DNA from 2 places in the Paenibacillus hunanensis genome. Region 1 is predicted to be linked to the other one. Evidence: a T-box and tRNA genes for the amino acid it is inferred to sense, from the RefSeq annotation. Region 1 holds a T-box; the other holds one or more tRNA genes.

Region 1 (7,110 bases):
CGTTAGCTTCATCGAGCTAAGACCACCTGGCGTTGCAGCACCCAGCACTACGATGAGTAATGTGGCTAGCGCTGCACCGACAAACGACAATGTCATCAAACCGGTATACGACAGTGCTGGCAAAAAGGCAAAGCTTAATGCTACCACGAGCGATGAGCCTGCATTGATGCCTAGAATACCGGTATCTGCCATCGGGTTGCGTGTCACGCCCTGCATGATCGCGCCAGCTACAGCAAATGCCATCCCTGTTAGTACCGCTCCGAGCACACGAGGCAAGCGCAGATTATAGATGATCTGATCCGCTGTTGAGGCTGCATCATAATGAAATACCGCCGACCAGACTGCCGGCAATGTCAATTCCTTCGCTCCATACGAAACAGCAAAAAAGACAGACAGCAGCAGTCCGGCAGTCGCGGCGACAAACCAGCCTGTTAACTTTAGTGTTCGATTGTATCTATGCACCAAATGCTGCCGCTTCCTTTCTGCTTATGATTGATAATCATTATCATTGCAATGTAGTCATTATACTTCATTTGATGGGTTTGTATACAGTGTGATTGTAGGGTGCTGGGAGCAGGGTCCACTCCGGCAAGGAATAAGGGGACGGACTCGGGTGGAGCCGCGGGAATCTTTTGGAATGGGAAGGAATGAAGATTCCCGCCCCTCCAAAGGAGTCCTTTCCCCTTATTTCCTTGCCTGCGTTCCGTGCTGCTTGCAGCAAAAGTTAAATACACACGTAGCCAACTGGGGTGGTATTAAAGGTATTAAAGGTATTAAAGGCATGAAGTGCATTAAAAGCATTCAGTGCCTTCAGTGCTTTGAGTGCATTAATAGTACCAAAATGCTAATGACGTCAAAATGCCAGCTGTGCTTATGTATTGATTACTTTCACTTATACAACTGCTTACTTTAAAAACTCAACGAATATAGCCTATACATTCATACTCTCGGCTTGACCGTCTAAACGATGTCGGGCACAATAGAAATAGGAGTGATGTTTTACGCTTACATCGCTCCTGTGGTGAATCTTTGTCATTCATATAGTAGGAAAAAGAAGTGCATGATGCTAGTCCACTATATTCGTGCATGATTTTGCTTAATGAACGTTTTGTTAATGAATCTATCCATTCTAAACGATACGAACAGTGGCAGGGCGGGTAAGGCTTGCCCTGCTGGCTGTTTCGATTCAGGAGGTCCCGATTTCGATGAGTAAAATGCTGTCCGCCTGGTTTGCTGTTTCATCTATTGTATTGTTGCTGTTGTGTGCGATCGCGATCTCGTATTCTGCATGGCTCGCTATTTTGCTTGGTGTGCTAGGTGTAGCGAATATTGGCTGGGGCTTTGTAATCAAGGCTCGCCAGAATCGTCGTCAAGGCAACACCGTCTAACTCTACTTTTTTGCCAGGGAAATCAGCTTGCTTCAAAATTACTTTGCTTAAAATGAAGCAGGCAGGAAGCCCATACGTTGTTTGACCTCCGCCAGTATGTTCTCCGCTTTGGCTTGTGCGTTTTGTGCGCCCTGGCGGAGGATGTCGCGGACTTCACCGGATTTGCGAATATCGTGGTAACGCTGTTGCATTGGCTCCAGACCAGCGACAACGACTTCTGCCAGCTCCTTTTTGAATCCTCCGTACATCTGACCTTCGAATTTGCTTGCCACCTCGGCGAGCGTCATTCCTGAGAATTGTGAATAGATCGTCATCAGGTTGCTCACTTCCGGCTTGTTCGCTGGATCGTATTGTACTTCACGACCGGAATCGGTTGTCGCACGGCTGATTTTTTTGCGAATCACATCCGGTGGGTCGAGCAGTGCGATATAGCTGCCTGTGTTCGGATTACTTTTGCTCATTTTTTTCGTGCCATCATCCAGCGACATAATACGTGCGCCCACTTCAGGGATAAATGGATCCGGCTGTGTAAAATAGTCGCCAAAACGGTGATTAAAGCGGGCTGCCAGATCGCGTGTCAGCTCCAGATGCTGCTTCTGATCATCGCCTACCGGCACGAGATCGGCATTGTAGAGCAGGATGTCTGCTGCCATCAGCGCAGGATACACGAACAGACCGGCACCAACATTTTCTTTACCTGCGGATTTATCCTTGAACTGTGTCATACGCTCCAGCTCGCCCATCGATGCGAGTGTCGTCATAATCCATCCCAGCTCTGCGTGCTGTGGTACATGGGATTGCAGGAAAATGTTCGCCTTGCTTGGATCAAGACCCGCAGCAAGATACAGAGCAGCGACCGATTCAGACGCTTCACGCAACGCTTCTGGCTCCTGTGCTACCGTGATCGCGTGCAGATCGACCACCATAAAGTAGCAGTTGTATTCGTTTTGCAGCTGGACAAAGTTTTTGATCGCTCCGATGTAGTTGCCAATTGTGAGCAAGCCACTCGGTTGAATGCCAGATAGTACGGTTTTCATCGTGTTTTCCTCCTGATTTAGATACTAAAATTGAACGCAAAAAAGGCCACACCCTAAAAGGGACGTGTGACCGTGGTACCACCCTTATTCATTAGACCACTGGCGCTTACGCTACCTCGTTCCACTGCCTTCATGCCCTCTCTTCTCTGTGTGAACCTACAGAACAGCCTGATCTCTACAAGCTACCCTGTCCTCTAACAGATCGATAAGCATCAGTCAGCCATTCTACTACTAGCTTCACACCGTATAGCTATAAGGCTACATGGCGGTATACGCCGCAATAGACCGGACGATTCGTCTAATCTCTGGTTCCCGTTAACGGCGGGTTGCCGGCCTGCATACTATGGACATTTTCTACCAAATATCCGTTTCTGCTCAGCACTCCAGAGTCCATTCAGCACAGCGTCTTCACCGGTTCGCATCAACCACCGGCTTTCTGTAAAAGGCTGTCCATGCCTACTACTCTCTGTCATCGTGTTAAGATATACTTTCGCTTCAAACTTGAGCCTATCTTAATGCCAAACCAGATGAATGTCAAATGCGAAATCGCCATTTTCAGTGAATATCTGGTATGATAAATATTAATATATTGTACTGCATTTGTGCTGGATAATCAGGAAGGAGCAACGCAATGACAGTTAGCAAAGGAACCTGGAATGGATATGAAACCTATATTTTGAAAAGCAAGCAGCTCGAAGTCACACTGCTACCAAAGCTGGGCAATAACGTAATCGGGATTCGGGATTTGCAGGAAAATCGCGATATCCTGCGCCGCCCGGAAGAGAGCGACAAGGACTTCTATATGCAAAAGCCATACCACTTCGGTATGCCGATGTTGATGCCGCCAGGACGTATCCGGCGTGGTCATTTTGAATATGATGGTGTCGAATACCAGTTTGACCAAAATACGGCTAACGACAACCATATTCACGGCTTACACCGCAACCAGTCATGGCGTGTCGCCGATATTGATGAAAATGAAACGGGCTGCCAGATTGTAACCGAGCTGCTGACAGCAGATGATGCGAACTGGATGCGTCAGTATCCTACACCGCTCAAGCTCGAAATGAGCTTACAGCTTCAAGGCACTTCACTGATGCAACGTCTAAAAATCACCAATCTGGGCGAGCATGCTGCACCGTTTGGCTTTGGCCTACATACGTGGTTCCTGCTCGATGGCGAGCCTTCGCGCTGGACATTGAAGATTCCAGTCAGTGATCAGCTCGTGCAGGACGAGGAGCAGATTCCGACAGGCGAGGTCATCCCTCTTCATGAATGGGAAGAGCTGAATACCGGTATGAACATGGCTCATCGGAATTGGGATAATCTGCTGCGTATCGGTGACAAGCGCCCTGTTAGCGCTGAGCTGCGACGCGATGATGGCTACGGTCTGCGTTATTCCGCTGATCCAGATTATTTTAAATACTGGGTGCTCTATACAAAGGGTGAGAGTGACCAATTCCTGTGCATCGAGCCGTATACCTGCTTGCCAGATGCACCTAACTCGACGCATCCACGCGAATTTACCGGCTTGATTGAGCTGGAGCCAGGTGTTCCGGTAGAGCTGAGCTTACAGCTTGATGTGATTGAAAAGTACACTATGCTGTAAAACTTTAATCACAACTGTTGAAGTGAACGATATTCTTATACAAGTGAACGATATGCTGAATCAAAGGATTTGAGCTACAGGATGTTCCACTAAAATAATAGTATATTGCACCACATATTCATATGATTTATCTACATGATTAAAGCTGGATCACTCGAACTTACATGCTTTATGATTCTATGCTTTACGATCTGTTGCGTTAAAATGAACATTTGATCTTGCCCTCCTTCGTTATCTTAAAAGGGGGGCTTTGTTGTATAGGTAGACCGCTCGACATCCTCCGAGCAAGCACTATATCATCACTGTCATATGCAAGATATAGACACACAGTTATCATTGACAGCGTTATCATTTTTGTTTAAGGTAAAGCTATACATAACAGGATTGTAACGGCGAAAGCGGGCAAAACCTGACATATGGTTCTTTTACGAAGCGCTTTGCGATGCAAAGTGTGCTGCGTGAAGCTTGACCATTTGTTAGGAGGAAGCCCGCTTTTTTGTCGTTCTTTCCCGAGAAGGAGGCTGTAATCGATATGAATTGGGCGAAAAAAGGAATGATTGCTGTTATAACCACAGCACTGGGAGCTAGCAGCTCGGCGTATTCCGCAGCTGCTGCCGACGATACTTTAGGAGTTCGCATTACCGGACAAGCCTATGTAGGCGACGCAGGAACGATGGTAAAATCGTTCGATATTGAGGTGAGCGATCCTGCGCGTTATGCGGATTTGAAAGCTGGCGATTTTGATATTACAGGCAATTATGATGGCTATCCACTTAATGCGAAGGGTGAGGTTGTACAGGACAATTACGCCAATGATGAATTAAATGTATCGATGCAGGGACAGTCCATTCATCTAGATTTTAAACCGTTTCTTTATAAAGGTGGCTCGATCGAAAAGTTTGCTGTGACAAATCATAAATTTCCAGAGTTGTCCTTTGCAGCGGATAGGGTGAGCCAGCTATCCATACGAACAGTAGATGATTTTAAACCTGGTGTGCTCACCACTAGTGATGGTGAATCATTACCGTATCGCTTAAAGCTTAGCTCCTCCGATGGCCCTCGTCCACTCGTCGTATGGCTCCATGGCGGTGGCGAGGTAGGCGCAGACAATATCAAGCAGCTGACCGAGAATCGCGGTGCGACCACATGGACAGAGTCCGGCAAGGATACCTCTGTACTGGCTGTACATTATCCACAAAACTATGACTGGGCCATCTATGACAAACCGGATCAGCTAGCTAAAATGCAGCAGTATTTTACGATGCAGGAGCAATTCATCCAGCAGCTTGTCGCCGAAGGTAAGGTCGATCCGAATCGCATCTATGTTGCTGGCGTGTCCAGCGGTGGCGGCGGTGCCTTCCGCTTCCTGATGCAATATCCTGATCTATTCGCTGGCGCAATCGTGATCGCTGCGAAGGATACCGTTGCTGATTATAAAGGCTCGGTGGATGCTTTCAAGACTGCGCTTCAATCACTTGTGCATACACCAATCTGGATCGTACACGCCGAAAATGATCCAATCACCGATAGTCGTACAAGCAAGCTGGCGTATCAGGCACTAAAAGAGCTTGGATCGACACAGGTGAAGGAAACACTGTACAGCGATGCCTTTATGGATAGCCAGCGCTTCTATGGGGCGATGAAGCACTGGTCGTGGGTGCCTGCCTTTAACGATCAGAGCATGATCGATTGGTTATTTGCTCAACACAAAACAGGCGGCACCACACCAGTCGGCTCCAGCAATACACCTGCTGGCGATTCATCCTCTACACCAATAAACAGTACACCAATCACTAGAGCAGAGCTTGCGGCTCTAATCTATATAGCCATGGGAGATACGACTCCAGCTTCTGCATCTGCACGCTATACGGATATTGCCAACATCCCACAGAAGGAGGCTATCCAGGCTGTAACTGCGGCTGGCTTGATGCGTGGTGTAGGCAAAGAGCAGTTTGCCCCTGATGCAGCCGTGACACGAGCACAGCTAGCCGTTATCGCAGCAGCTTGGCTCAAGCAGACAGAACCCGGTCAACAACCTGCTAGCACAATCGCAGGATACACGGATGTACCCTCACAGCACTGGGCGTATACAGCGACACTTGCTGTAAAGTCACTGAATATACTACCAGGTACGTCAGACAAGCTAGAGCCTGCTAAAACGGTATCTACAGCCGAAGCCACTCAGCTTATTGCAGCGCTCACTGCCTATGCTACTAACATCGGTAAGCAATAATCGGGTGACACTTCGTACGATCACTGTGTAACAGACTATTCTCACTATGCTACACTTTAAGTCTCTTTTATTCATTTGTATCGGCTCGTATTGTCTTTTAGTTATTCGTTTATACTTTTTTAGCTCTCGTTATCTCTAATTAACTCTGATTCGCTTGTAATTGTTCCGCTTTACACTTCCAGCCAAAGCGTCTTAAAGACCAGCTCATACAAAAAAGCGACTACCAGATAGGTAGTCGCTTTTTCACTCCATGTGTCCGTTTCAGTACATCGGGTATATGGCTTGATAACAAGCCGAAATAATAAAATGATAAAAGAATAAAATAAAATGGCATGAAACATAATGTCTGTTCGGTTGGAGTGTTGGATAGAGTATTGCTGCAAAAGTGCTCGTTCCGCTATCTACTAAATTAATTCTACTTAGCTGACTTGCTCCTTTATTCGCTTGCTCAGTTGCTGATTGCCTTGCTTTTTACTCACTCGCTTACCTGCTCGACCCTATTTTTTAGACAGGTCTACAGGATCGTTTATTCTAGCATGTACTCTTATTCTGCGCTCACTTCGCTGTATGTAGCTCTTGGATATCGAATCATGTGGTTAGCCATGTTATAGTTGGATTCAATGACCGTGTCAACCATAATCAAGCCTTTGCGAACAGCAAACTCATAGCTGATCTCGCCGTGTGTCCAGTGGTTTTTGAATTTTAGCGATTCAATTGCCATTTGGCGGAACGATTTGATCTGCATTGCAGTCAGCCCTTCCTCTACACCTGCCCATTCTCCATTGCGCCCGCTAATCGGGTTGTGACGGATTCCGAATTTGCCAATCATGTTATTACGTATTT
Region 2 (7,110 bases), 2.1 Mb from region 1:
TACATAGGGTGTGGAGAGGCAGACGAGGGGAACTGAAACATCTAAGTACCCTCAGGAAGAGAAAACAAGAGTGATTCCGTCAGTAGCGGCGAGCGAACGCGGAACAGCCTAAACCAGGAAGCTTGCTTCTTGGGGTTGTGGGACGTCTCTTTGGAGTGATAAAAGAGTTTGGTAGATGAAGAGGTCTGGAAAGGCCCGCCAGAGAAGGTGAAAGCCCTGTAGTTAAAATCAAGTTCTCTCCGAGACGGATCCCGAGTAGTGCGGGGCACGTGAAACCCCGTATGAATCTGCCAGGACCATCTGGTAAGGCTAAATACTCCCTAGCGACCGATAGTGAAGCAGTACCGTGAGGGAAAGGTGAAAAGGACCCCGGAAGGGGAGTGAAATAGAACCTGAAACCGTGTGCTTACAAAAAGTCAGAGCCCGATTAATGGGTGATGGCGTGCCTTTTGTAGAATGAACCGGCGAGTTACGTTCCCGTGCAAGGTTAAGGTGAGAAGCCGGAGCCGCAGCGAAAGCGAGTCTGAATAGGGCGACTTAGTACGTGGACGTAGACCCGAAACCGGGTGATCTACCCCTGTCCAGGATGAAGGTACGGTAACACGTACTGGAGGTCCGAACCCACGCACGTTGAAAAGTGCGGGGATGAGGTGGGGGTAGCGGAGAAATTCCAATCGAACTCGGAGATAGCTGGTTCTCCCCGAAATAGCTTTAGGGCTAGCCTCGGAAGATGAGTCGCGGAGGTAGAGCACTGATTGGGTGCGGGGCCCGCAAGGGTTACCAAGCTCAGTCAAACTCCGAATGCCGCAGACTTTATTCCGGGAGTCAGACAGTGGGTGCTAAGGTCCATTGTCAAAAGGGAAACAGCCCAGACCATCAGCTAAGGTCCCCAAGTGTGTGTTAAGTGGGAAAGGATGTGAAGTTGCACAGACAACCAGGATGTTGGCTTAGAAGCAGCCACCATTTAAAGAGTGCGTAATAGCTCACTGGTCGAGTGACTTTGCGCCGAAAATGTAACGGGGCTAAACACACCACCGAAGCTATGGCTTGATGCTTGCATCAGGGGTAGGGGAGCGTTGAATTGAGGTTGAAGGTATACCGTAAGGAGTGCTGGACACAATTCAAGTGAGAATGCCGGTATGAGTAACGAAAAGATCAGTGAGAATCTGATCCGCCGAAAACCTAAGGGTTCCTGAGGAAGGCTCGTCCTCTCAGGGTAAGTCGGGACCTAAGGCGAGGCCGAAAGGCGTAGTCGACGGACAACAGGTTGAAATTCCTGTACCACCGAGAGCCGCTATGAGCAACGGGGTGACGCAGGAGGGTAGTGACGCAGGCTGATGGATGCCTGTCTAAGCAGTGAGACTGGTGTGTAGGTAAATCCGCACACTTTAAGGTCAGGCTGTGATGGGGAGCGAAAATTACAGTAGCGAAGGTCATGATCTCACACTGCCAAGAAAAGCCTCTAGCCAGGAAGCAGGTGCCCGTACCGTAAACCGACACAGGTAGGTGAGAAGAGAATTCTAAGGCGCGCGGAAGAACTCTCGTTAAGGAACTCGGCAAAATGACCCCGTAACTTCGGGAGAAGGGGTGCCCCGGTAGTGTGAATAGCACGAGGGGGCCGCAGTGAAAAGGCCCAAGCGACTGTTTAGCAAAAACACAGGTCTGTGCGAAGCCGCAAGGCGAAGTATACGGGCTGACGCCTGCCCGGTGCTGGAAGGTTAAGGGGAGTGGTTAGCGCAAGCGAAGCTATGAACCGAAGCCCCAGTAAACGGCGGCCGTAACTATAACGGTCCTAAGGTAGCGAAATTCCTTGTCAGGTAAATTCTGACCCGCACGAATGGCGTAACGATTTGGGCGCTGTCTCAACGAGAGATCCGGTGAAATTTTAATACCTGTGAAGATGCAGGTTACCCGCGACAAGACGGAAAGACCCCATGGAGCTTTACTGCAGCTTGATATTGAACTGGGGTGCGATTTGTACAGGATAGGTGGGAGCCTAGGAAGAGGGAGCGCAAGCTTCCTCGGAGGCGCCGTTGGGATACCACCCTGATCGCATCTGAGTTCTAACCTGGTACCGTGATCCGGTACGGGGACCGTGTCAGGTGGGCAGTTTGACTGGGGCGGTCGCCTCCTAAAATGTAACGGAGGCGCCCTAAGGTTCCCTCAGAATGGTTGGAAATCATTCGAAGAGTGCAAAGGCAAAAGGGAGCTTGACTGCGAGACCTACAAGTCGAGCAGGGACGAAAGTCGGGCTTAGTGATCCGGTGGTACCGCATGGAAGGGCCATCGCTCAACGGATAAAAGCTACCCTGGGGATAACAGGCTTATCTCCCCCAAGAGTCCACATCGACGGGGAGGTTTGGCACCTCGATGTCGGCTCATCGCATCCTGGGGCTGAAGTAGGTCCCAAGGGTTGGGCTGTTCGCCCATTAAAGCGGTACGCGAGCTGGGTTCAGAACGTCGTGAGACAGTTCGGTCCCTATCTGTCGTGGGCGTAGGAAATTTGAGAGGAGCTGTCCTTAGTACGAGAGGACCGGGATGGACGCACCGCTGGTGTACCAGTTGTTCCGCCAGGAGCATCGCTGGGTAGCTACGTGCGGAAGGGATAAGCGCTGAAAGCATCTAAGCGTGAAGCCCCCCTCAAGATGAGATTTCCCAATATGTAAGACCCCTTGAAGACGACGAGGTAGATAGGTTGGAGGTGGAAGTGCAGCAATGCATGGAGCTGACCAATACTAATCGGTCGAGGGCTTATCCTATTTTTCTAAACACGCGATGATTCGTTTCGGATTCAGTTTTCAGGTGATCAACCTGTAGCAAGAACGTTTGGTGATGATGGCGGAGGGGTTCCACACGTACCCATCCCGAACACGACCGTTAAGCCCTCCAGCGCCAATGGTACTTGGACCGCAGGGTCCTGGGAGAGTAGGACGTCGCCAAGCGAAGAGTAAGACCTTCCGCTCTGTAGAGCGGACAATATTCCCTGATAGCTCAGTTGGTAGAGCACTCGACTGTTAATCGAGTTGTCACAGGTTCGAGTCCTGTTCGGGGAGCCATATGGAGAGGTGTCCGAGTTGGCCGAAGGAGCACGATTGGAAATCGTGTAGGCGTCACAAGCGTCTCGAGGGTTCGAATCCCTCTCTCTCCGCCATAATGCTTCTTTTATAGTAAGGCCCGTTGGTCAAGGGGTTAAGACACCTCCCTTTCACGGAGGTAACAGGGGTTCGAATCCCCTACGGGTCATATTCTTTTATAAGAATTACAAGAAGAATTGTACATATTGATCGATTTGACATCGGCTTTGAAATAATGATACAATCTATCTTGTGTCCCATGGAGACTTAGCTCAGCTGGGAGAGCATCTGCCTTACAAGCAGAGGGTCGGCGGTTCGATCCCGTCAGTCTCCACCATATAGACTTTATTTGACGACGCGGGGTGGAGCAGTCCGGTAGCTCGTCGGGCTCATAACCCGAAGGTCACAGGTTCAAATCCTGTCCCCGCAATTAAAGTGGAACCGTGGTGTAGGGGTTAACATGCCTGCCTGTCACGCAGGAGATCGCGGGTTCAAATCCCGTCGGTTCCGCCATTTATATCTTAGGCTCGTATTGACTATCGGTCATCTTGGATCGTAACAAAGAGTCGACACATAGAAGTACATCAGTTACGGCTCGGTAGCTCAGTCGGTAGAGCAGAGGACTGAAAATCCTCGTGTCGGCGGTTCGATTCCGTCCCGAGCCATCTTTACAAAATATGCCGGTGTAGCTCAGTTGGTAGAGCAACTGACTTGTAATCAGTAGGTCGGGGGTTCAAATCCTCTCGCCGGCACCATTTTTTCTTTTTCTTCATATGGAGGCTTAGCGAAGTGGCCAAACGCAGCAGACTGTAAATCTGTTCTCTCTGAGTTCGGTGGTTCGAATCCATCAGCCTCCACCAGTTTTATAGGGGCATAGTTTAAAGGTAGAACAGCGGTCTCCAAAACCGTTAGTGTGGGTTCAATTCCTGCTGCCCCTGCCAATTTTTTTTGTCAATTTATATGGCGGTCGTGGCGAAGGGGTTAACGCATCGGACTGTGACTCCGACATTCGCGGGTTCAATTCCCGTCGATCGCCCTTTATAGGGGATTAGCCAAGCGGTAAGGCAACGGACTTTGACTCCGTCACGCATAGGTTCGAATCCTATATCCCCTGCCATATCTTTTCATTCAGTTAGCGGACGTGGCTCAGCGGTAGAGCATCGCCTTGCCAAGGCGAGGGTCGCGGGTTCGATTCCCGTCGTCCGCTCCATTTTAATTTTATACGGCGCCATAGCCAAGTGGTAAGGCACAGCTCTGCAAAAGCTTTATCCCCAGTTCGAATCTGGGTGGCGCCTCCAGTATTATTTGCGCCCTTAGCTCAGCTGGATAGAGCGTTTGACTACGAATCAAAAGGTCAGGAGTTCGAATCTCTTAGGGCGCGTTTATAAAAAAGACTCATCTTCTCTGAATTATGTTCAGAAAAGGTGAGTCTTTTTGTTTATCGCTATTTTCTACTACAGAGATAGTACTGTGCATTACATAAGAGCTGGCTAATATTAAAGGTTCCCTACTGTTGCAGTCCAGAACAGTCCCCGTCTAAGGTCTAGGTCAAAATACCATCCGCAGTCCATTTCATGGAGGCGGATATTTTTATAAGATGTAAATATGAAAGACAGCAATGATCATAGTAATGATAACGCAACTCGGGTTGTAATAAAGCGCGCTAAAAGCTACAGCATCCCAAAAGCGAAAGCACCTCAAGAGCTATGAAAGAAAGTCTTTAGAATGTTCAAGCAAAGGTTTCAAGTAATCGTTTAAAGCGAATTACAGTAAATGAGCTGTACTGAGATTCCATTTAAGGGAGGTGAATGACCTTGAATATCAATCGTAAAAGTGTAGCAGCTGTTGGATTGATTGTTATTGGGATTTTGATGGTGTTTGGTAAGTTTTCTCCCATGCTACATAGTCTGATGAGCCACTTGATCGGACTGATCTTCCCTATCGCACTGATCGTGCTTGGCTATTATGCACTTCAAAATGGACGTAAAGTGCTGGGGACGATTTTGGCAGTCATCGGTACACTCGTTATTTTCTCCAAGCTATCGTTTCTGATTGGACCTATGATCGGAATCGCACTCGTAGCTGGAGGCGTATACATGCTGAAAAGTCGTCGTCAAACGTATTAGTCACAACACATGTTAAACGTATTCATAGTAAAGTAGTATAGTGAGATGATCTTCAAATTGTACAATCAACTTTGTATAGATCATTGATGCTTTTCATTCACTTCCAGCGTATTTGATATAAGAAAATGAACAGCCAGATTTTCACCATCTTCCGATGAGCCTGGCTGGAAAATAACCGGCTGTCCTTTATGAGATCATAAGCGATATTGAATATCAAAATAACTGGAAATGAGCAGGGAAGTAGATAGCTTATGCAGTATATATCTTATAAAAAATAACGATTGTATGAATTTAGATTCAAAGCAGGTCTAATCATATTAAATGAGTAATAAGTGCAATCTAGCGTGCTGAACTATAGGTTTTAGATTCCTAGCTGACGAGTAAATGTATATCCCATATGTCTTCTATTATTGCCAATCGATATGTTATTACCGATATAGGTAGTGAGATGTAACATTGAGATCTAGTGTTGAGCTGTTGTAATAGCAAACGATAGGGATAGGGAAAATAGAAGTTTCGAGTCACATGTAAAACTATACAGCTGCATTGTAAGATGAACGATTTCGATTGTAAGCCGTATAGTTAAGTTGAACGCTTGCTAAGGATAAGCTGACTTTTCACAATTATGGCTTGACGCTTGTGATTATGGTTTACAGCTTGCAAGTATGATTCAACGCTTAACATCATGGCTTGGCACTATCCTATCATTCTAATCTGTGTACTACCGTAAGGGAGGGAATATGTATCCATGAATATGTTCAAACGTATACGGGACATTACCGTAGCTACTTTAAATGAAAAGCTGGAGCAGAGTCAGGACCCGGTGAAGCTGATTGATCAGTTTTTGCTGGATACCCGTCGCGAGATTGCTGAAGCGGAGCAGCTTCATCATAATATCTCTCAGCATACCCGTCAGCTACAGCACCATGTAGAGAAGGCTTCTGCGATGCGTGAAAAACGTGAGGAGCAGGCGATGCTTGCTTTGAAGGCAGAGGAAGAGGAATTGGCTCGCATGGCGCTACAGGAAAAGGTCATGTATGAAGAAAAAGAAACACAATATAATGAGCTTCTCGATAAAAACCGTGAGGCGCTCAATGAAATTGAATATCAGCTGAATACGCTGAAATCAGAATACCAGATTGTGTACAGTAAACGCGAGTATTACCATGCACGTATGGAAACGCTACGCTTGCAGCAACAGATGAACCGCCGTTTTGGCAATGGGATGAACAATATGCCATCCTTTAACCGTCTTGATGATCGTATCTCCGATTGGGAGCTTGAAGCGAAAGCGATGCGTGATATTCGCCAGGGTGAGGATAGTTATACAACTGGCTCTGATCCAGCGAAAACCATCGCCCTCGACGCTGAGCTGGAACGACTCAGACGTAAGCTTGATCAGCAACGGAGGGAGGGCTGAATATGCGGCCAAAGTTATACCGATCGGCGCAGGACCAGATTATTAGTGGTCTGACCGGCGGGTTGGCGCAGTATTTTCAGATTAATGCTACTCTACTGCGGATTCTGTTTATCCTGTCGATTCCTTTTACGGGTGGAACAACGGTATTGATCTACTTGATCTCTATCTTTGTAATACCCAAGGAACCGCCAATGTATTATCCACCTGAGTTTAACAATTATGATCCACGCTTCAAAGAGGATCGTTATGGCGGCCCGCGTGATACGTATGGCGGCTACTGGGGCACTTCACAAAATGCGTATGAGCCGAATATGTATGATGCACCACATAAAAGCAATTCGCGCTATTTTGGGAAAAATCGCCCACCCTATGAACAGCCAGAGCCACTTAACCCTAAAAAGGCGAACCTGGACTCTATGATGGAAAATATCGAAACGAAGGCACTTCGTAAGGAAGTCGAAACACTTCGTCAAAAAATTGCTCAATACGA

Evidence for each region. A T-box is a leader RNA that pairs with one kind of tRNA and senses whether it is charged. The one in region 1 lies ahead of trpS (tryptophan--tRNA ligase), so its partner is inferred to be a tRNA-Trp.
Region 2: it has a tRNA-Trp gene. The T-box ahead of trpS (tryptophan--tRNA ligase) is inferred to sense a tRNA for this amino acid. The anticodon was not compared.

Annotation. Positions count from the first base shown of each region.
Region 1 covers NZ_CP139194.1:1,250,092-1,257,201, reverse strand. Annotated here, with positions in the region: gene SK066_RS04980 (FecCD family ABC transporter permease) at 1-465, opposite strand, end outside; gene SK066_RS04975 (hypothetical protein) at 1,206-1,388, shown strand; gene trpS (tryptophan--tRNA ligase) at 1,436-2,425, opposite strand; T-box leader at 2,481-2,907, opposite strand; gene SK066_RS04965 (aldose 1-epimerase) at 3,057-4,034, shown strand; gene SK066_RS04960 (S-layer homology domain-containing protein) at 4,567-6,267, shown strand; gene SK066_RS04955 (O-methyltransferase) at 6,812-7,110, opposite strand, start outside.
Region 2 covers NZ_CP139194.1:4,795,205-4,802,314, reverse strand. Annotated here, with positions in the region: rRNA gene SK066_RS19415 (23S ribosomal RNA) at 1-2,759, shown strand, start outside; rRNA gene rrf (5S ribosomal RNA) at 2,826-2,942, shown strand; tRNA gene SK066_RS19405 (tRNA-Asn) at 2,981-3,056, shown strand; tRNA gene SK066_RS19400 (tRNA-Ser) at 3,060-3,151, shown strand; tRNA gene SK066_RS19395 (tRNA-Glu) at 3,172-3,243, shown strand; tRNA gene SK066_RS19390 (tRNA-Val) at 3,336-3,411, shown strand; tRNA gene SK066_RS19385 (tRNA-Met) at 3,431-3,504, shown strand; tRNA gene SK066_RS19380 (tRNA-Asp) at 3,512-3,587, shown strand; tRNA gene SK066_RS19375 (tRNA-Phe) at 3,667-3,739, shown strand; tRNA gene SK066_RS19370 (tRNA-Thr) at 3,754-3,829, shown strand; tRNA gene SK066_RS19365 (tRNA-Tyr) at 3,850-3,934, shown strand; tRNA gene SK066_RS19360 (tRNA-Trp) at 3,942-4,015, shown strand; tRNA gene SK066_RS19355 (tRNA-His) at 4,038-4,110, shown strand; tRNA gene SK066_RS19350 (tRNA-Gln) at 4,117-4,191, shown strand; tRNA gene SK066_RS19345 (tRNA-Gly) at 4,210-4,284, shown strand; tRNA gene SK066_RS19340 (tRNA-Cys) at 4,299-4,372, shown strand; tRNA gene SK066_RS19335 (tRNA-Arg) at 4,382-4,455, shown strand; gene SK066_RS19330 (LiaF transmembrane domain-containing protein) at 4,889-5,200, shown strand; gene SK066_RS19325 (PspA/IM30 family protein) at 5,949-6,620, shown strand; gene SK066_RS19320 (PspC domain-containing protein) at 6,623-7,110, shown strand, end outside.